DNA from 3 places in the Mesorhizobium sp. M1027 genome. Region 2 is predicted to be linked to each of the others. Evidence: predicted binding sites of a transcription regulator. Region 2 holds the regulator's gene; each other region holds the start of a gene.
The links. The regulator LexA, encoded in region 2, represses DNA repair genes until DNA is damaged. The targets are predictions, from matches to a motif close to TGTTCNNNNTGTGTTCNG.
Positions count from the first base shown of each region.

Region 1: the regulator LexA is predicted to act here: its motif matches at 2,608-2,625, upstream of dnaE (DNA polymerase III subunit alpha).
Region 3: the regulator LexA is predicted to act here: its motif matches at 2,482-2,499, upstream of NKH50_RS05210 (ImuA family protein).

Region 1 is NZ_JAMYMW010000001.1:540,735-545,866, reverse strand. Features, by position in the region: gene dnaE (DNA polymerase III subunit alpha) at 1-2,341, opposite strand, end outside; gene NKH50_RS02590 (acetyl-CoA carboxylase biotin carboxylase subunit) at 2,764-4,776, opposite strand; gene NKH50_RS02585 (S-(hydroxymethyl)glutathione dehydrogenase/class III alcohol dehydrogenase) at 4,989-5,132, shown strand, end outside.
Region 2 is NZ_JAMYMW010000001.1:727,838-732,969, forward strand. Features, by position in the region: gene NKH50_RS03475 (ComEC/Rec2 family competence protein) at 1-1,386, shown strand, start outside; gene lexA (transcriptional repressor LexA) at 1,380-2,114, opposite strand; gene kynU (kynureninase) at 2,570-3,817, shown strand; gene NKH50_RS03490 (hormone-sensitive lipase) at 3,914-4,744, shown strand; gene NKH50_RS03495 (molybdopterin molybdotransferase MoeA) at 4,752-5,132, opposite strand, start outside.
Region 3 is NZ_JAMYMW010000002.1:146,405-151,536, reverse strand. Features, by position in the region: gene NKH50_RS05230 (DUF4153 domain-containing protein) at 1-245, opposite strand, end outside; gene NKH50_RS05225 (HpcH/HpaI aldolase/citrate lyase family protein) at 527-1,405, shown strand; gene NKH50_RS05220 (DUF1737 domain-containing protein) at 1,434-1,640, shown strand; gene NKH50_RS05215 (metallopeptidase family protein) at 1,917-2,339, opposite strand; gene NKH50_RS05210 (ImuA family protein) at 2,522-3,580, shown strand; gene NKH50_RS05205 (DUF6504 family protein) at 3,522-5,000, shown strand; gene NKH50_RS05200 (error-prone DNA polymerase) at 4,997-5,132, shown strand, end outside.

The DNA.
Region 1 (5,132 bases), 190 kb from region 2:
AGTCGGCAAACTTTGCCAGCAGGTCGAAGATGAAGTCGGCTTGCGGCTTGCCGACGCCGCGCTCGACCGCGCCCGAAACAAAGCGCTCGCGCTGCTTGTCCATCTCGGCGCGGATCTTCTTGCCCATGGCGCGGCGCAGCAGATCGGCTTCGCCCAGCGAATAGCCGGAGAGCTCCTGCGCAATCTGCATCACTTGTTCCTGGTAGACGATGACGCCTTGCGTCTCCTTGACGAGATGGTCGATCTTCGGGTGGATCGACGCCATCTCCTCCTCGCCGTGCTTTCTGGCGTTGTAGGTCGGGATGTTCTCCATCGGTCCCGGCCGGTAGAGCGCAACCAGCGCGATGATGTCCTCGATACAGTCGGGCCGCATGCCGATCAGCGCCTTGCGCATGCCGGCACTTTCCACCTGGAACACGCCGACCACTTCGCCGCGCGACAGCATGGCGTAGGTTTCCGGGTCGTCGAGCGGAATGTGGGCGAGATCGATCTCGATGCCGCGGCGGCGGATCAGCTTGACCGCCCTGTCCAGCACGGTCAGCGTCTTCAGGCCAAGGAAGTCGAACTTCACCAGCCCGGCCTGCTCGACATACTTCATGTTGAACTGGGTGACCGGCATGTCCGAGCGCGGATCGCGGTACATCGGCACCAGTTCTGACAGCGGCCGGTCGCCGATGACGATGCCGGCGGCATGAGTCGAGGCGTGACGGTACAGACCTTCCAGCTTCTGCGCCGTGTCGAGCAGCGTCTGTACGATCGGCTCGCGCTCGGCCTCCTCGGCAAAGCGCGGCTCGTTGGCGATGGCGTCGGCGAGCTTGACCGGATTGGCCGGGTTCGACGGCACCATCTTGCTCAGCTTGTCGACCTGTCCGTAAGGCATCTGCAGCACGCGGCCGACGTCGCGCAGCACGGCGCGCGCCTGCAGGGTACCGAAGGTGATGATCTGGCCGACCTGGTCGCGGCCGTATTTCTGCTGGACGTAGCGGATGACCTCCTCGCGCCGGTCCTGGCAGAAGTCGATGTCGAAGTCGGGCATCGACACGCGATCGGGATTGAGGAAGCGCTCGAACAGCAGCGAAAAACGCAGCGGATCGATGTCGGTGATGGTCGTCGAATACGCGACCAGCGAGCCGGCGCCTGATCCGCGGCCCGGGCCGACCGGAATGCCTTGCGCCTTGGCCCATTTGATGAAGTCGGCAACGATCAGGAAATAGCCGGGATATTTCATCTTCTCGATGACCCCGAGCTCGAAATCCAGCCTCTCGCGATATTGCTCGACTGTATAGCCGGGCGTCGGCCCGTGCGCCGCCAGCCGCGCCGCCAGCCCTTCATGCGCCTGCCTGGCAAGCTCCTGCGCCTCCGCCTTGACCGCCGCATCGGCATCGGCGACATCGCGGCCGGCAAAGCGCGGCAGGATCGGGTTTCGTGTCTGCGGATAGTAGGAGCAGCGCAGTGCGATCTCGACGGTGTTGTCGATCGCTTCCGGCAGGTCGGCGAACAGCCTCGCCATGTCGGCCTGGCTTCTCAGGAAATTGTCGGGCGACAGGCGGCGGCGATTATCGGCCGCAACCACGGAACCTTCGGCGATGGCGATCAGGGCGTCATGCGCCTCATAGTCTTCACGAGAGAAGAAAAACGCTTCGTTGGTGGCAACCAGCGGCAGATCGTGGCGGTAGGCGAGATCGACCGACGACTGCTCGATCGCGCGGTCGTAGCCGGAGACCCGTTCCAGTTCGACATAGAGCCGGTCGCCGAACAGACCCTTGAGCGCCAGCAGCCGGGTCTCGGCGAGTTCACGGCGGTCCTCTTTCAAGGCATTGCCGATCGGACCGCGCGGCCCGCCGGTAAGGCAGATCAGACCGTCGGAATTTCTCTGCAGCATCTCGCTCGTCAGATGCACCGCCTCGCCGGGCGGTGTCTCAAGGTAGACGCGGCTGACCAGCCTGACCAGATTGCCGTAGCCGGCCTCGGTGGCGGCGATCAGGACCACCGGCCGCATCTCCGGCCCCTGCCGCCTGCGGTCGCGCTGGCTGTCGTTCGCCTCACCGGAAAAGGCGAGGTCGATCTGGCAGCCGATGATCGGCTGTATGCCGTCCTTCACTGCCTTTTGCGCGAATTCCAGCGCACCGAACAGGTTGTTGGTGTCGGTGACGGCGATTGCCGGGCATTCGTCCTGCACCGCATGGCCGACGATCTTGCCGAGCTGCAAGGCACCTTCGAGTAGCGAATAGGCCGAATGCACGCGCAGATGAATGAACCGACGCGCCTCCGCCTCTGCCCGCGATGCCTTTGCATAGGCCTCGCGCAGCAAGGGATCGCGTGGAAGTCTCTCATCCGCCATGGTTTTTTCGCGCCGCCTCACAGGGACTCAGTCGATCAAGATGTATTGTCCGGCAGCAGATAACATGAGTCCAGCAGAAGCGATTGGAGCTTTGGACGTTTAGAGCAACCGCCGAAGCTGCCGATCTCCCCCCTCGTGGGGGAGATGTCCGGCAGGACAGAGAGGGGCGCAGTCCCGCCAACCTCAGGCCGGAAACACAAAACCCGCCACAGCGGGCGGGTCGTTGGGGCCATTTAGCACCATATCCAAATTAGTAGCATAGCTGCCGGCACAAAGCAAGAACAAAATACGTTGTGAGGGCAAAAAAAGCGAATTCCGCACGCCCCTCGCCTTGTCCCTCCTCAAGCGAGCGTGCTCAACCAATTGCAGGATCGCGTTCCTTCGCTCCCCTTTGTCCCACCAACCTCAAGCAGATTACAGCCTCACGCGAATTCCATGATCACCGCATCGACGGCAAGGCTGTCGCCGGGCTTGGCGTTGAGCTTCGAGACGATGAGGTCGCGCTCGGCGCGCAGCACGTTCTCCATCTTCATCGCTTCGACCACGGCAAGCGTCTCGCCGGCCTTGACCTCCTGCCCCTCGGCAACGGCGATCGACACGACGAGGCCGGGCATCGGGCAAAGCAGCATCTTCGAGGTATCCGGCGCCACTTTTTCCGGCATCAGCCTTTCGAGCTCGGCAGTGCGCGGCAGCATGGCGCGGGCTGTCACCGAGATGCCTTTCCAGGCGATGCGGAACCCGTTCAGCACCGGCCTGACCTGCGCCGCGACCTTGCGGCCGCCGACCGTGCCGCGCCAGATGAGATCGCCCGGCCGCCAGTCGGATGCCACGGTCAGTGCCTTGCCACCGTCGATTGTGAGGTCGAGCTCCATCGGAATGGAAATCATCCCTTCGACGATGGCAACCGAAAGATAATCCCGGCCGATCTTCACCACCCAGTCGCGTTTCAAGGCGCCCGAATGCGGCGCCAGCCGCCCGCCCAGCCGGTCGAGCCGGTCGCGGCGCAGCAGTTCGACCGCGGTTGCGATCGCGGCCAGCACCGCGTTTTCTTCGCTGTTCGGCACAATGGGCGCGAAGCCGTCGGGATACTCCTCGGCGATGAACGCCGTCGATAGCCGCCCTTCCCGCCAGCGCGGATGCTGCATCAGCGCCGCCAGGAACGGTATGTTGTGCTCGATGCCGTCGACGACGAAACTGTCCAGCGCTTCCGACATCGCATCAATCGCCGCCAGCCGCGTCGGCGCCCAGGTGCACAACTTGGCGACCATCGGGTCGTAGAACATCGAGATTTCCGAGCCCTCGGTAACGCCGGTATCGTTGCGGATGACGATTTCGCCGAATTTTCCCTCTTTCGGCGGCCGGTATTTCGTCAGCCTGCCGATCGACGGCAGAAAGTTGCGATACGGATCTTCGGCATAGAGGCGGCTTTCCACCGCCCAGCCGTTCAGCTTGACGTCGCTCTGCTTGATGGCGAGCTTTTCGCCTGCCGCCACGCGGATCATCTGCTCGACCAGGTCGATGCCGGTGATGAGCTCCGTCACCGGATGCTCGACCTGCAGCCGCGTGTTCATTTCCAGAAAATAGAAGTTCTTGTCGCTGTCGACGATGAACTCGACCGTGCCGGCGCTCTGGTAGTCGACGGCCTTGGCCAGCGCCACCGACTGCTCGCCCATGGCTTTGCGGGTCTTGGCGTCGAGGAACGGCGACGGCGCCTCCTCCACGACCTTCTGGTTGCGGCGCTGAATCGAGCATTCGCGCTCGCCGAGATAGAGCGTGTTGCCATGCGCGTCGGCGAGCACCTGGATTTCGATATGGCGCGGATCGACGATGAACTTTTCGATGAAGACGCGGTCATCGCCGAACGAGCTTTTGGCCTCCGACCGCGCCCGGTCGAAGCCGTCGCGCACCTCTGCCTTGCTCCAGGCGATGCGCATGCCCTTGCCACCGCCGCCGGCCGAAGCCTTGATCATCACGGGATAGCTGATTTCGCCGGCTATTCTTTCGGCATGGGCGGCGTTCTCGACGACGCCGAGCCAGCCGGGCACCGTCGACACCTTGGCCGTATTGGCGAACTTCTTCGATTCGATCTTGTCGCCCATCGCCTTGATGGCCTTAGGCTTCGGGCCAATAAAGACGATGCCTTCCTGCTCCAACGCTTCGCAGAAGGATGCCCGCTCGGACAGGAAACCGTAGCCGGGATGCACGGCCTCTGCTCCTGTGGCCTTGCAGGCGGCGATGATCTTTTCCGGGACCAGATAACTTTGCGCGGCCGGCGAAGGCCCGATATGCACCGCCTCGTCGGCCATTTCGACATGCACGGCGTCGCGGTCGGCATCGGAATAGACCGCGACGGTGACGATGCCCATCTTGCGCGCCGTCTTGATCACGCGGCAGGCGATCTCGCCACGGTTGGCGACCAGGATCTTTGTGAACATGCAGGCCTCGTCCCTCGGCTGCCCTTTTTTACGGGCTTCCCGTTTTATGGGCTTCAGAAGGGCGGTCAAGGCAAAGTCGGAGCCTATCCCGCATGCAGATCGGCGGGCGCTGACGAAAATCCGGGGTCGGAACGTCGCTTCGTGCATAGCGCGAAGCTGAATGGTAAGTTAAATCTAACTTGGATTGCAGACTGTCTTGGGAGGATTGCCTGATGAAAACGCGCGCCGCTGTTGCCGTCGCCGCCGGAAAGCCGCTGGAGATCATGGAGGTCGACCTCGAGGGTCCTCGCGATGGCGAGGTGCTGGTCGAGATCAAGGCAACCGGCATCTGCCACACCGACGAGTTCACGCTGTCG
Region 2 (5,132 bases):
GCCTTTGCGCTGTTTCCCGACTTCTCATCGCGACGGCCGGTCAAGAAATATGCCGCAGCCGCCGCGCTTTTTTCGATTGCGGCCTACCTCGTCTTTTCCGGCATTGTGGTAGCGGCCGAACGCAGCTTCATCATGCTGGCGGTGATGCTTATCGCCGTGCTGTTCGACCGGGCCGCGCTCACCATGCGCAACCTGGCGATCTCGGCCATCGCGGTCATCGTGGTGTCGCCGCACGAGGTGGTCGGTCCGAGCTTCCAGATGTCCTTCGCCGCGACGGCGGCCCTTGTCGGCGCCTATGCCGGCTGGTCCGACTACCGCGCCGGCAGGGCCACCACGCCGCCGCCGCGGCGGTCGCCGCTACGCCTCGCCACGCGAAAGGTCCTGCTGGGCATGGGCGGCCTGGCGATGACCTCGATCATTGCAGGGAGCGCCACGGCGCTTTTCGCCATATGGCATTTCCAGCGCGTGGCGCCGCTCAGCCTGTTCGCCAATCTGGCCATCATGCCCATCGTCTCACTGGTCGTCATGCCCTTCGCCGTCCTCAGTGCGCTGGCGATGCCGTTCGGCGCGGATGGGCCTTTCCTATACGTGATGGGCAAAGGGCTGACGGCGATGATCGCCCTGTCCGGGTGGATCTCCGAGCGCTCGCCGATCGATGCGGTCGGACTGATTTCGCTGAGATCTGTCCTTTTGGTGACGATCGCCCTCGTCATTGCCAGCATGGCGACGACCTGGTTGCGGCTCGCGGCACTTCCTTTTGCGCTCGCCGGCTTGCTAACGACAACGCAGACGCGCGTACCCGACGTATTGATCTCGGAGGACGCACGGCTGGTCGCGCTGCCGATCGGCAGCGGTGAGCTCGCCGTCAACCGGGCACGCCCGAATGAGTTCACGATCGACAACTGGAAACGCGCGCTCACATCAGAGGCTATCGTCGCGCCGGAAACACCTGGAAAGAACGATCCGCAATTCGACATTGCCGATCCGGCCGACCTACCGCCGGGCATGCCGTTCATTTGCACGGACGGTCTCTGCCTCGCCAGGCATCCATCCGGCGCGATCATTGCGCAAGCCAAGGACCGCGATACCGCACGGCCAGCCTGCGCCTTCGCCAGCTTGATCGTCATCGACGACGCCACCGCCCATAATCCCTGCTACTACGACCGGCTGGTCCTCGTCGTCACCAAACGGCAACTGGCGCGCGCGGGAAGTGCGGCCGTCTATTTCGATCCACAAGCGGCAACACGCGCCGAAATCCGCTTCGCCGTCGAAAAATCATACCGGCCCTGGCACGTGCAGCGGAAATTTTCACGCGCGGCGCGCGGCCTGCCGCCATACCGCAGAGCCGACAATCCAAAAGCCGGCACCAAGGGCGCAACTCAGTAGCGGCGGATCAGCCCAACGAGCTTGCCCTGCACCTTGACCCTGTCTGGTCCGAAGATGCGCGTCTCGTAGGCCGGATTGGCGGCCTCCAGGGCGATCGAGGCGCCCTTGCGGCGGAACCGCTTCAGCGTCGCTTCCTCCTCGTCGACCAAGGCCACCACGATCTCACCGGGGCTCGCCGTATCGGCGTTGCGGATGATCACCGTGTCGCCGTCGAAAATGCCAGCCTCGATCATCGAATCGCCTTTGACCTCGAGCGCATAATGCTCGCCGCCCATGATCATATCCGGCGGCACCGAAATCGAATGCGTCTGGTGCTGGATAGCATCGATCGGCACACCAGCGGCGATGCGGCCCATTACCGGGATCGAAACGGCGGCGACGACATCGTCGTCATTGCCGGCTGCAGGGACGCGCGACGATGTGGGCTTGCCCTGCCGAGGGGCACCTTGCCCAAGACTGCCCTGGATGACACTCGGCGAGAACTTGCGTGCCGCATTGAGGCCGGGGGCGATCGAGTCAGGCAGGCGTAGTACCTCCAGCGCACGGGCCCGGTTGGGCAAACGGCGAATGAAGCCGCGCTCCTCCAGCGCCGTAATCAGTCGGTGGATTCCGGATTTGGAAGCCAGGTCGAGCGCTTCCTTCATCTCGTCGAAGGACGGTGGGATACCGCTTTCCTTCAACCTTTCGTGGATGAACATAAGCAGTTCGTGTTGTTTGCGTGTCAGCATAGCGACCCCCAACAGAATCAGAAAACAAACCCAGAACAGACACTATCTGTTCCAGTTGTGTTCCGCAACTGTTTAAAGTTTAATGAATGCGTTAAGGCTCGGGAAACAAACGACGTCCCCTACCGGCGTACCGTATTTTCGCCGCCGCGAGCCTCATCGCCTTGATTCTGCTTTCGTTTGCGCCGTTCTGGCCTCCTAGAAGGCGGTACTGGCATCGGCCGTCGGTCGGCAAAGGGCACGGAAGTGAACCCCTATCGACTGTGCGGTTTGGTCAATGCGCCGTGAACGAAACGAACTCAAAACGCCAACCTCGGGCTAACTCCAGGTTTCCACCGCCTGGTCAGGCTGCTTCTCGCCGGTGGAGCCTTGCACGCGCAACCAGGTAATAGAAGAACAGAAGAACAGTTGATGCGTGTCCGGCGTTGCGTTGGATTTTTTGGGGGAGCAGGCAAATCATGACGGGAATTCCCGATCTCGTGGCCGTAAAGGCGATGGATGCCGCGGATCCGCTGGGCGCGATGCGCGACCGCTTTGTCTTGCCGCAAGGAGTGATCTATCTCGACGGCAATTCGCTAGGAGCTGCTTCACGTGCCGCTTTCGATGAATTGTACAAGGCCGCGACCGAAGAATGGTCGCATGATCTCATCCGCGCATGGAACACGGCCGGCTGGTTCAACATGCCGCTTGAACTTGGCGACCAGCTAGGGCGCCTGATCGGTGCCGCGGTCGGCCAGACGGTGGTCTGCGATACGACGTCGGTCAACATCTACAAGCTGCTGCACGCCGCCATGGCCATGCGACCGGAGCGGCAGGTCATCGTCGCCGAGGGCGATAGTTTTCCGACAGACCTCTACATGGCTGAGGGTGTGGTTTCGACGCGAAAAGATGCGCTGCTGCGCCTCTCGGGGGTCGACGCGCCGACCATCGAAGAGCTGATCGACGAACGCACCGCGGTGGTGCTGGTCAACCACGTCAACTACAAGTCGGGCGAACTGCGCGACATGCCGACGCTGACGCGCAGGGCTCAGGAAGCCGGGGCGATGATCGTCTGGGATCTCTGCCACACCGCCGGCGCGATGCCAGTCGAGCTCGACAAGGCAAACGCCGATTTTGCCGTTGGCTGCACCTACAAATATCTGAATGGCGGCCCGGGCGCGCCTGCCTTCATCTATGTGGCTGAGCGGCATCTTTCCGACATCCAGCAGCCGCTCACCGGCTGGTGGGGCCATGCACGGCCCTTCGCCTTCGAGCCAGGCTATGCGGCCGGCACCGGCATCCGCCGGTTTCTGTGCGGCACCCAGCCGGTCCTGTCGATGCGCACGCTGAAGGGCGCGCTCGACATCTGGAACGATGTCGACATGACGGCGGTGCGCAAGAAGAGCATCGCGCTGGCGGATCTGTTCATCGAGCTTGTCGAGGCAAAGTGCGGCACTTACGGGCTCACGCTCGAAAGCACGCGCGATGGGGAAAAACGCGGCAGCCAGATTTCATTCATGCATGAGCATGGCTACCAGGTCATGCGCGCGCTGATCGAACGTGGCGTGATCGGCGATTTTCGCGCGCCATCGACCATGCGCTTCGGCTTCACCCCGCTCTATGTCGGCTATGCCGATGTCTGGCAGGCCGTCAAAGTGCTTGAGGATATCCTGCGCACCGGTGCGTGGAAGGATGCGCGCTTCGCCATCAAAGCAGCTGTCACTTGAGATTGATGCGAGAGCTGGAATCGTGAGGCTGGCGACGACGTGCCGCGCGATGCTCACGGCTAGGTTGCAAGGCCATATTGCCAGGGAGGGCGCAGGGTGTTCGAACGTCACATTGCCGATTGGGACAACGCCTATGCCAACGGCGCCAACATAGCCGGCAGCGATCGCTGGCCGGCGGCCTGGATCGAGTCCGCGCGGGTTTTCCGCGACGTGCTTTCGACCGAGGGCAGGGCGCGGCTCGACATGGCCTATGGCGACAACCCACGCAACCGGCTCGATCTTTTCCTGCCGGCCATCAAGCCCAAGGGACTCGTGGTGTTCGTTCATGGCGGCTACTGGATGGAATTCGACAAGAATTTCTGGTCGCATCTTGCCGCTGGCCCTGTTGATCGCGGCTATGCGGTGGCGATGCCGTCCTACACGCTCTGTCCGCAGATACGCATTGGCGGAATCGTCAAGGAAGTCGGCGCGGCGATCGGCAAGGCGGCGGCGATGGTCCCAGGGCCGCTGATGCTGACCGGGCACTCGGCCGGCGGCCATCTTGTTAGCCGGATGGTTACGGCGACGACGCCGCTGGCGCCCGAAGTCGTCCGGCGCGTTCGTCACGTGGTGTCGATCTCGGGGGTGCATGATTTGCGCCCGATCATGCGCACCGGCATGAACAAGACGATCGCGATCGATGAGGCCGAGGCGCAGGCCGAAAGCCCGGTGCTGCTGCGCCCGATGGACAAGGCCCGCCTGACCTGCTGGGCCGGCGGCGGCGAGCGCGCCGAATTCCTGCGTCAGAGCGCGTTGCTGGCCAACATCTGGATCGGCCTGGGTACCGCGACCAGCTCGGTCGTCGAGCCTGACCGGCATCATTTCAACATCATCGACGGTTTGGCCGATCCAGACCATCCGCTGACCCGGACCTTGATCTCGGAGTGAGGCAGGTTCAGCGTAGCATCAGCACGTCGCAGGGGGAGCCCGCCGCCGCGGCAGGCGCGAACGGCGCGCGAACGATCAGCCCGTTGGCATCGGACAGCATTTTCAGCATCGAGGAGTCCTGGATGCCGAACGGCGTCGCCACGAGCGTACCGGCGTCATCTATGACAACAGCCCGCACATAATCTTGCCTGAGATCGTTGGCCGGCATGGCAGCACCGAGCCCTGCCCGACGGATATCCTGCTGAAAGGCGCGGCCGCCGAGCCGGGCCAGCAGCGGCTTCAGGAAGAGCTGAGCACACACCAGACTCGCCACGGGATTGCCGGGCAGGCCGATGCAGCGAATGTCGCCCAGCCGCCCGAACATCAGCGGCTTGCCCGGTCGCATGGC
Region 3 (5,132 bases), on a different contig from region 2:
CTGACATTTTCCACGAGCGGCAGCAGCCCCGCAAGCAGCGCAACCGGCTTGAGCAAGAACTTGCCATCCTTGAAGACGCCGAGAGGATGGAGAGCCATGCTCGCCGCGGCAATCGCAACGCCGAACAGGAAAAGCGTGATGCCCGCCGGTTGGCCATAGAAGAAGAAATCGGCCAACGCGACGAGCAGGACGGCAACGCGGAAGCGGCTGCAATAGCTCGGCGCCGCCGAGAGGAATACTGTCATGATCGGGCTTTCTCGGCGGCTTTGATGCGGCTGGTGGGCAGGGACTTGCGGACGAAAGGGAGGAGAGTTGCCAAAGTCTGGGGCGGATCGACGAGCCACCAGCTTTCGCGGCGAAGCCGGTACGGCACGGACCAACGGGAGTTCGTTTGCTCTTGCATGCCGCCCTTGTCGCATTCTGCCGGGTGGCAAGCGGGGCGGAGACGAGGAGATTTTCCGAAATTACGTGCAGTTTTTATGCACGGCTTGCCTCGGCTGGCTGCAGGCGGCATAGATCGAACATGATCACCGAAAGCTACCGCCCGCGCCGCTCGGTGCTTTACGTTCCGGCCTCGAACGACGAGGCGCTGGCCAAGATCCCGTCGCTGACCTGCGATGCCGTCGTCATCGATCTCGAGGACGCCGTCGCCCCGGCCGACAAGCTTTCCGCGCGCGAAAAACTGGCGGCGATTTTCGCCGGCCGTTCCAACCGGCGCCGCGAAATGGTGTTGCGCATCAATGCGCTGTCGAGCGAATGGGGCGCCGACGACCTGCTGGCCGCGGCAAAATGCACGCCCGACGCCATCCTGCTGCCCAAGGTCGACACGCCGCGCGACATCCTCGAGGCCGGCGACGTGCTCGACGACAATTTTATCGCGGACGAGGTCAAATTATGGGCGATGATCGAGACGCCCAAGGCGCTGCTCAATATCGGGCCGATTGCCGAGCTCGGTCGTGACCCGGCCTCGCGCCTGGTTTGTTTCGTTGCCGGAACGAACGATCTGGTCAAAGACACCGGCATTCTCGCCACGCCCGATCGGCGCTATCTCGTGCCATGGCTGATGCAAATGGTGCTCGCGGCGCGTGCCGGCGGCCTCGACCTGCTCGATGGCGTCTTCAATGATTTTCGCGATATGGACGGGTTTGCGCGCGAGTGCACGGAAGCGGCCGCCATGGGTTTTGACGGCAAGTCGCTGATCCATCCAACCCAGATCGAGGCGGCGAACCGCGCTTTTGCACCGACGCCTGACGCATTGGCCGAGGCGCGCGCGATCAAGGAAGCCTTCGCGCTTGCCGCAAATGCCGGCAAGGCGGTGATTGCGCTGAACGGAAAAATGGTCGAGCGGCTGCATCTGGCGCAGGCCGAAAAACTGCTGGCGAAGGCCGCCGCTGTTCGCGCATGATTATCGTAACTGACAACAGGATTGAAGAATGAAACTCTACCGCTTTCTGTCCGGCCCGGACGATGCCAGTTTCTGCCACAAGGTGACGGCGGCGCTGAACAAGGGCTGGCACCTGTTCGGCTCGCCGACCTATGCCTATGACAAGGAAGCCAGGACCATGCGCTGCGGCCAGGCCGTGGTGAAGGACATCGAGGGCCAGGAATACGGCCCCGACACCAAGCTCAGCGATTGGTAGGGAGGTTCGCCGAAGCGCTCGTCCTTCGTCATCTAGGGCGTAGCAGTCGCGAAGCGACGTCGCGGAGTACCCTAGGATCCATGCCGTTACCTCTGCCGAAGGGCACGGCGGATCAGGATTAGTGTGATCTACCACCCCCGTTACCCAGAATGGGATGATGGGCGTTCGGTTCTGCACCGCCGGAGCACTGCACCACCATCACGGCATGGATCCTGGGGTCTGCGCCGCGTCGCTTCGCTCCTTGCTCCGCCCCAGGATGACGAGGAGCGGGGTCGCTCACTCCGCTGCCTCTTCGATCTTCTCCATATCGTCGTCCGACAGGCCGAAATGGTGGCCGATCTCGTGGATCAGCACATGGGTGACGATGTCGCCCAGCGTTTCCTCGTTCTCGGCCCAGTAGTCGAGGATGGCGCGACGATAGAGCGTGATGCGGTTCGGCCCTTCGCCGGTCTGCGGATTCCAGCGCTCGGCGATGCCGCGCCCCTCGAACAGCCCCAACAGGTCGAAGGGCGTTTCCAGCGAAAGGTCGTCCATGATCTCGTCGGTCGGGAATTCGGCGATCTGAATGACGATCTCGCCGGTCAACTTGCGAAAGTCTTCCGGCAGATGGGCGTAGGCCTCCAGCGCCAGGAGCTCGATTTCCTCCATCGTTGGCGAAAGCTGGTCGTGCCAGATGCGTGTTTGGTAGATGCGAGCCATGCTTTTTCCTTTGATCCCGGCATATAGGCTTTCGAGCCGGACTCGGCAAATGGCCGGGCTGGGGTGACCGTGCCACGCCCCCACTACAGGAATAAATTCCCCATGACTCCGCTTGACTCTTTGGCCGGCCTCTGGAATCTATAGGAACATAACAGGAACAATGTGAGTGGAAGCTGACCGTCATGGCGACAAGCGCCGTGGCGCGGGAGACTGTTTTTGCCCTGCGCCGCCAGATTGCGAAGATCGAGGGAACGCTGTCCGAGCGTCTGGAGGCGTCGGCCGGCGCAGCCGCCGTTGATGCGGATGTCAGCCCCCAGACTCTGACATTGCCTCGAAATCTAATTATTGTCCGGCGCGGCCTCGCCGTGGCTTCGCAGGATGCGTTTTTGTCCACCGGCGCGGAGCGCCTCGATGCTGCGCTGAGCGGTGGCCTGCCGAAGGCGGCGCTGAGCGAGTTTCATGGCGCCGCGACGCGCGATGCCGGGGCCGTCGCCGGCTTTGTGCTCGCGCTCGTCAGCCTGATCCTCAGCCAGGGCCCGCGACTGCCGGTGCTGTGGATCGGCACATCCGAGGTTTTCCGCGAGGCCGGCTTCCCCTACGCCAGGGGGCTTCACGCCTTTTTCGGCATCGAGCCGGAACAATTGCTGTTTTCCGAGGCGCCAAGGCTGCTCGATGCGCTGTGGGTCGCCGAGGAGGCTGCCCGGATGACGGCGTTGGCCGCTGTCATCCTCGAAATCCGCGGCAGCCCGCAGCGGCTGGATCTCACCGCGACGCGGCGGTTGCACGCCCGGGCGCAGAGTGCCGGCCGGCCGCTGTTCCTGCTGCGCCAGGCCGGCGAGCCCGAGCCGACGGCAGCGCCCGTCCGCCTCATCCTGTCGGCGGCACCGGCGGCAGCGCGCCAGACAATCGCCGGGCCGCTCGCCGGCTCGATCGGCCGGCCCGCCTTCACCGTCGCCATCGGCAAGAGCCGCACGGCCTTGCCCGGACAATTCACACTGGAGTGGAACCCCGATGAACGCATATTCGAAGAAAGACGGGGCGAGCAAGGAAGGTCTCAGGAATCGGCCCCAGAACGGCCAAAGAATCCTGTCCCTGTGGTTTCCGCATCTCGCCGCCGAGAGGATCCTGCGGCAGCGTCTGGGGCGGTCCTGGCGTTCCCGGCCCTCGGATCACCTGCCGCTGGTGATCAGCCATCGCCAAGGGAACACCCAGCGCATCGCCGCCCTCGACGAACGGGCTGAGGCGCTTAATCTGAAGCGCGGCATGGGCATAGCCGACGCATGCGCCATGCATCCCTCGATCGACATCGTGGAGGCCGATCCGGAGGCCGACCGGCGCCTGCTCGAAGGCCTCGCCGACTGGTGCGACCGCTATACCCCGCTGGTGGCGCTCGACGGGACCGACGGTCTCTATCTCGACGTCACCGGCTGCACCCATCTTTTCGGCGGCGAACGCTCGATGCTGGACGATATCCTGGCGCGTTTTTTCCATCAGGGCTTCGATGTCCGCGCCGGGCTTGCCGCCACGCCTGGTGCTGCCTGGGCGGCGGCGCGGTTTGCCGGCGACCGCATCGTGCCCGATGGCGAGGAGGAAGCGCTTCTCGCGCCCTTGCCGCTGGCGGCGCTGCGCATCGACCCGGAGGTCCGCGCCAGCCTCGAAAGCGTCGGCCTGCGCACGGCCGGCGCCGTCATGGCAGCACCGCGCGCGCCGCTGGCCCGCCGCTTCGGCGCATCGCTGCTCTTGCGCCTCGACCAGGCGCTCGGCCGCCTCGACGAAGCCGTGTCGCCGCGCCTGCCGGTGGCACCGCTTTCGGTCGAGCGTCACCTTGCCGAGCCGATCATGTTGACCGAGGACATCGAGCGGCTGACCGGCATGCTGGCGACCACCTTGAAGAGCGACCTCGAGCGTCGCGGCGAGGGCGCAAGGCGGCTGGCGCTGCTGCTTTTCCGCGTCGATGGCGGCGTTAGCCGCATCGCCGTCGGCACCTCGCGGCCTCTGCGCGAGCCGCGGCTGATCCAGAAATTGTTCCACGAAAGGCTTGCCGCGCTCGAACGGGATATCGACGCCGGCTATGGCTTCGATCTCGTGCGCCTTTCGGTGCTGACCGCCGCCGCCTACGACATGCAGCAGGCAGACCTTGCCGGCGAGACGAGCGACGACGGTGCCGATATCGCGCTTTTTGCCGACCGCATTCGCGCCCGGCTCGGCGAAGGCGCGGTCTTGAAGCCGGTCGCCGTCGAGAGCCATTTGCCGGAGCGCGCCGTCGCCACCCTTCCCTTCACGGAGGCGCCGCAGAGAAGCTCGCCGCCGAAGCCGCCGGACAAGGCGAAGGACGCTCCCTCGACCGTCTTCCAGCCTGAACGACCGATCCGGCTTTTCCGTTCGCCCGAGCCGATCGAAGTGCCAGCCACCGAAATGCCGGAAGGCCCGCCTTTGAACTTCCGCTGGCGGCGCGCGCTCTACCGGGTCGCGCGCGCCGAAGGGCCGGAGCGCATCGCGCCGGAATGGTGGCGAGAGGCAGCGGGACGAGAAGATGCCCCGACCCGGGATTATTTCCGCATCGAGGATGCCGACGGCCGCCGTTACTGGCTCTATCGCCAGGGCCTTTACGGCGCCTCTCAAGTCCCGCCGCGCTGGTTCATGCATGGGATCTTCGCATGAATGCGCTGACGGCCATCCCCTATGCCGAATTCGGCATCCAGTCGAACTTCTCGTTCCTGCGCGGTGCCTCGAAACCGGAGGAGCTGGTGGTCGCGGCAAAATTCCTGGGGTTTTCGGCGATCGGTCTCGCCG